Linked DNA regions of Shimia isoporae. Each later gene encodes a partner of the first gene's protein in a complex. Links are inferred from orthologs where the notes say so. Each region holds a gene or a part of one and is shown in the gene's direction. Other genes may lie near its edges.

Evidence for each region.
Region 2: the proteins of BXY66_RS15820 (region 1) and accD are in contact, whole or in part, in a solved structure (PDB 8UXZ), measured with the Escherichia coli proteins. The link is inferred for Shimia isoporae from one-to-one orthologs.

The regions. Positions count from the first base shown.
Region 1 is NZ_SMGR01000003.1:298,269-301,262, forward strand. It holds BXY66_RS15820 (acetyl-CoA carboxylase carboxyltransferase subunit alpha), read left to right. Parts: upstream 1-1,013; coding sequence 1,014-1,976; downstream 1,977-2,994. Other genes in the region: BXY66_RS15810 (GyrI-like domain-containing protein), read right to left, coding at 1-24; BXY66_RS15815 (AraC family transcriptional regulator), read right to left, coding at 21-884; BXY66_RS15825 (MFS transporter), read left to right, coding at 2,147-2,994. UniProt on the Escherichia coli protein: Component of the acetyl coenzyme A carboxylase (ACC) complex. First, biotin carboxylase catalyzes the carboxylation of biotin on its carrier protein (BCCP) and then the CO(2) group is transferred by the carboxyltransferase to acetyl-CoA to form malonyl-CoA.
Region 2 is NZ_SMGR01000002.1:154,602-157,584, reverse strand. It holds accD (acetyl-CoA carboxylase, carboxyltransferase subunit beta), read left to right. Parts: upstream 1-1,011; coding sequence 1,012-1,956; downstream 1,957-2,983. Other genes in the region: BXY66_RS12385 (bifunctional folylpolyglutamate synthase/dihydrofolate synthase), read left to right, coding at 2,409-2,983; BXY66_RS12390 (hypothetical protein), read left to right, coding at 2,008-2,412; BXY66_RS12400 (CPBP family intramembrane glutamic endopeptidase), read left to right, coding at 69-950.

The DNA.
Region 1 (2,994 bases):
CTTGAAGTCAATCTTTCCGGTCATGCAGGTTTCTCCGCCAGTGGGAGACAAATCTCCGTCAGCAAATCCTCGGGCTTCGTATCCAACGGGCTGTTCAGGTAAATCTCGAAACATGGCGCATCACCAGGCATCTCGCCGCTTTCAGGCAACCACTTTCCAAACAGGGCATCGTATCCTTGGGGGATGAGGTCATAGGGCCCGCGTAACGTCAGAACGGCGTAACGTCCGCCAGATATGGTAAAACCCTCAAGGTCTTCAGGCACTTCGTTCAAACGCAATTCGGCTCCTGCCATTGAGCGAAGATCCGGTTCCGGCTTGGCCTCGGGGTTGTCGAAGTAAATGCCGACAGGATTTCCCAGCCTCGGCCACAGACCGTTAGCTTCACAAAGGCCAAAGAAGGCCTCGAATGCGGTTCCAATCCGGCTATACGCACCCTTGTGCACGACACCGGCAATCACCCGCGGTGGCTCTTCACGAACACTGACTGGAAACATCGGTCCTTCCCCCTCTTTACGTGTCATCAGAGGCGCCACATGCACGCCCTGTTTTCTGAATTTCGCGGGACTCGCGCCGTATTGTGACGCAAATGCCCGCCCGAAACTGCGCGGGTTGTCATACCCCACTGCGCGTGAAATCTCGTCCGGGGCGGCATCTTCCAGAAGCAACAAGCATGCGGCCTTGTGCAACCGCACCCTGCGCACGGCCTGCGCACAGGTTTCTCCCGTCATGGCGTGGAAAATCCGATGCCAGTGAAATCGGCTCATCGCGGCTTCATCAGCAAGCCGGTCCAGCGACATGTCACCGGCCGGATTGTCGTGAATGTACCTGAGCACCCGCATCAGCCGCTTGTCGTAGTTGGCCACACCCAGCCCTTTCTTCGTCATTGCAAACACCTTGCCACAGGGGCGCGGCACAAATCTTGCTGAATTCACCCAGCCGCCACAGCCGTTGCAATTCCCTCAGGTCAGCGTCATATAGCGAAGTCACAAGGCAAACCCGCCAAAGAGGATGCGATGACCAACTATCTCGACTTCGAAAAACCCCTCGCCGAAATTGAGGGCAAGGCCGAAGAGCTGCGCGCACTGGCGCGGACCAACGAAGAAATGGATGTCGCCGACGAAGCTGCCGCTCTGGACAAGAAAGCGGCAGACCTGCTTCAGGAGCTTTACAAAGACCTGACCCCTTGGCGCAAATGCCAGGTTGCGCGCCACCCCGAGCGTCCGCACACCAAAGATTACATCGAAGCGCTTTTCACTGAATTCACGCCGCTGGCTGGGGATCGCAATTTTGCCGACGACCTCGCCGTGACCGGCGGCCTGGCCCGTTTCAACGATCAACCGGTAATGGTGATCGGCCATGAAAAAGGCCACGACACCAAATCCCGCATCGCGCACAACTTCGGCATGGCCCGTCCCGAGGGCTACCGTAAGGCCGTGCGTCTCATGGAAATGGCCGACCGCTTCGGACTGCCGGTAATCGCACTGGTGGACACCACCGGCGCCTACCCGGGCAAAGGTGCCGAGGAGCGCGGTCAATCCGAAGCCATCGCGCGCTCGACCGAGGCCTGCCTGAACATCGGCGTGCCGCTGATCTCAGTGATCATTGGCGAGGGTGGCTCTGGCGGCGCCGTGGCCTTTGCGACTGCCAACCGTGTCGCAATGCTGGAACACTCAGTCTACTCGGTGATCTCGCCCGAAGGCTGCGCATCCATTCTCTGGAAAGATGCCGAAAAGATGCGCGAAGCGGCTGAAGCGCTGCGCCTGACCGCACAAGATCTGAAGAAACTGGGCGTGGCTGATCGCATCATCGAAGAACCGATGGGCGGCGCGCACCGCAACGCCAAAGCAACAATCGACAGTGTCCAAAAAGCGATTGCGGCAATGCTAAAGGAACTGAGCAAAAAAGACAGCAAGGCGCTGATCGCCGATCGTCGAAAAAAGTTTCTGGACGTGGGCAAAAAGGGTCTGGCTGCTTAAGCCATCATCCGGATCTCCCGCCAAAAAGAGCCGCCCCTTTCGGGGCGGTTTTTTGTTGGGCGTGGCTCAGCTTCGCTGAGCCTGTGGGTATTTTTGACCAGAAAGAAATAGTTCAGCAAAAGCGTGTTTTCGTCGCTTGAAGGCGGCGCGGTGTGCGCTAGGCTGGGCACATGTTGGCGATCCTCAGACATCCGACCTTTGCACGACTTTTTGCCGCACAGATCGTGGCGCTTGTGGGCACAGGTCTGTTAACAATCGCGCTTGGCCTCCTTGCCTATGATCTGGCTGGACCGCAGGCCGGCGCCGTGCTGGGCATGGCCTACACGATCAAAATGGTGGCCTATGTCGGGCTGTCCCCGGTGATGGGCGCGCTGGTGGCACGACTTCCGCGCCGCGCTGTATTGATCGCCGCGGACCTGATCCGGTTTGGTGTCGCGTTGTGCCTGCCGTTTGTCGACAGCGTTGCGCAGGTCTATGGCCTTATCTTTGTTTTGCAGGCCGCCTCCGCAACCTTCACCCCGACATTTCAGGCAACCATACCAGACATTTTGACGGATGAAGCCGAATATACTCGCGCACTTTCGCTCTCACGCCTTGCCTATGATCTGGAGAATTTGCTCTCACCCGCTCTCGCGGGGGCCCTGTTGTTGTTCGTGAGCTACTCGGGATTGTTTGTAGGCACCGCGCTAGGTTTTCTGCTGTCTACCCTGCTGATCTGGCAAACCAGTCTTCCCGGTCGAACAGACACGAAGGAGCGGCCATTTTTGCAACGGGTCACCCGAGGCGGCTGGATTTACCTCGCCACGCCACGCCTGCGGGGACTGCTGGCTTACAACACCGCAGCCGCTGCAGCCGGCGCCTTTGTTCTTGTCAACTCGGTGGTCATGGTACGCGAAACCTACGGCCTCGGCGAAACCGGCCTCGCCGTCGCAATGGGCGCTTTTGGGGCCGGCAGCATGCTTTCTGCATTGCTTCTGCCACGTCTGCTTGATCAAGTGCCGGACCGTCCCGTCATGGG
Region 2 (2,983 bases), on another replicon or contig:
GCAGAAAAAAATTTCCACCTTCAAGCTTCAGAGTAGGCAGAGCCAGCACAATCGCCTAGGGAATAGGCATGACGTCTTATGATGCTTTTGAGGCCCTGGTGGCTCCCGCACGGTCGCAAAGAGGGATATTCCGTCTTGTGGCCGGAGCGGCAATGGTTGCCGTGCTTTATCTCGTTTTCCTTATCGCCTGGACAGTCTTTGCGGCAGCCCTTTTGCCGGTTGGGGACGACATCGACGTGATCCTGCAAGGACGGACCGTTGCGGACATGGTGATCCTGATGACCGGGTTCGGAGCAATGACTGTTGCGCTGAAATTGGTGCTGCGTCTTTTGCACAAGCGATCGCTTGCGACGCTGATTGGGCCAAGGAGCGAAGCGTGGCGGCAGACGTGGGCGGTGGGCAAAATGTGTCTCTTGCTGACGGGCGTGTTTTTCCTGATCCCCTTGCCGGGAAGTGGTGATCTTGTTCAGGCCATGTCGCTATCGCGCTGGATAGTGCTGTTGCCTCTGTCGTTGGTGTTGCTGGTGATACAGTGCAGCGCGGAAGAGTTGGTTTTTCGCGGATATCTACAAAGCCAGCTCGCCGCGGACGGCATGCCCCCTTTGGTTTGGATCGGCGTGCCCAGCCTGTTGTTTGGTATGCTGCACTATGCTCCGGACATCTATGGCGAGACAGCAGTCTGGGTTGCCGTTTGGGCCACGGTTTTTGGTGTCATGATGGCCGACATTACGGCGCGGGCCGGAACGCTGGCGCCTGCAATTGTCATACACGTTATCAACAATTTCATGGCGATGAGCGTGACGGGCTTCGAGAACGATCTTGGAGGGCTGGCACTCTATCACCTGCCGTACGCGCCAAACGATGCCGAAGTCATGCGAGCTTTGCTGCCGTTGGAACTGTTGAGCATGCTGTGCGTCTGGCTGATCGCGAGGATTGCTCTGCGACGTTGATTGCATTTCGTGGCGTTGCGTCCTATTTCATGCCCCAACGTTATCAGAGGACCCTGATCGCATGAACTGGATCACCAACTATGTCCGTCCGCGGATCAACTCGATCTTCTCGCGCCGCGAGACGCCGGACAACCTTTGGACCAAATGTGACAGCTGTGGAACAATGCTGTTTCACCGCGAACTGTCGGGCAATTTGAATGTATGCACGCAGTGTGGGCACCATATGCACATCACGCCGCGCGCCCGTTTTGAGGCGTTGTTTGACGGCGGAGTGTTTGTAGAGGTCGACGTGCCGCAACCGGTGACCGATCCGTTGCAGTTCCGAGACAGCAAAAAATATCCCGAGCGCATGAAAGCTGCGCAGAAAAACACCGGCGAAAAAGAAGCGATGCTGGTGGCCGAAGGCGAGATGGGTCGCACCCCGATTGTGGCGGCGGCGCAGGACTTTTCGTTCATGGGCGGATCGATGGGCATGTATGTCGGCAACGCCATCATTGCGGCGGCCGAGCGCGCCGTTGCGTTGAAGCGCCCCTTGGTGTTGTTCTCCGCAGCGGGTGGTGCACGCATGCAGGAAGGCATTCTGTCGCTGATGCAGATGCCGCGCACAACTGTGGCCGTGCAGATGCTCAAGGAAGCGGGTCTGCCGTATATCGTAGTGCTGACACACCCGACGACTGGTGGTGTAACGGCGTCTTATGCGATGCTGGGGGACGTGCACATTTCCGAGCCCAACGCGCTGATCTGTTTTGCCGGTCCGCGTGTGATCGAGCAGACCATTCGCGAAAAGTTGCCTGAAGGGTTCCAAAGAGCGGAATACCTGCTGGATCACGGCATGCTGGACCGCGTGATTGATCGCAACCAGATGAAAGATGAACTGGTGACCATCACGCGCATGCTGATGGGGCTGCCACCCGCGGTGAAAGGCGACCTGCCTGCACCCGAGAAGGTGGAAGAGGCCAAGGCAGATCAAGCCGAAGCCGAGAAAAAGGCTGACGCGAAGAAGTAAGGGCGGCGCCCGACTTTGGCGGATGTGGTGTCGCGGATGCGGATAGTTCGGTTGGCAGTCAGTACCATTGCAGTTGTTCTTGCGGCGTTGCTTTGCTTTATTCTCGTCGCTGTGGTCTCCCTGAATGTGCGTCTTTCGCCTGACCTGACTTTGATAGGGAAAGAGCTCAAGGACGCGGAAGCTGTCCTTGGACCAAGTCAGCCGGGAACAATGGATGAGTATGTTTGGGGCGCGGGCTTTCCAACGGATGCCCTGCCATTGGTGGTCAAAGGGATTTCGGGCTACGTTGCGCCAGAAAAGGTCAACGGAGACTGGGAGGCACCCATCGTCTCCGTTGAACCATTTTGGATTTTGGGTGGCTTCCTGACACTAAACCGCTCCTATGAACCCGGATACGCTAAGGGCATTTTCTGCTTCTGGTCAGACGATGCAAAAAGGTGTGATTTTTGGCTATGACCGAACAAACCTCCGACGCCATTCTTGCGCGTATGTTGGCGCTGCATCCGAAGATCATTGATCTGACGTTGGACCGCATGTGGCGACTGCTTGGTGCGCTGGACCATCCGGAGCGGGAATTGCCGCCGGTGATCCATCTGGCAGGCACCAACGGCAAAGGCAGCACGCAGGCGATGATCCGCGCCGGGCTTGAAGGCGCAGGCAAGTCGGTGCACGCCTACACCAGCCCGCATCTGGCGCGGTTTCATGAGCGCATCCGTCTGGCGGGCGAGTTGATCAACGAGGCGCATCTGACGGAAGTTCTTGATGAGTGTTGGGAGGCCAACAATCGCGAGAATATCACCTATTTCGAGATCACGACTTGTGCCGCATTGCTGGCTTTTGCCCGTTCCAAAGCGGACTACACCCTGCTTGAGGTCGGCCTTGGCGGGCGGCTGGATGCGACCAATGTGATTGATGCGCCCAAGCTGACGGTGATCACGCCGATCAGCAAAGACCACGAACAGTTTTTGGGCGATACAGTCGCCAAAATTGCGGCCGAGAAGGCGGGCATCATAAAACGGGCCGTTCC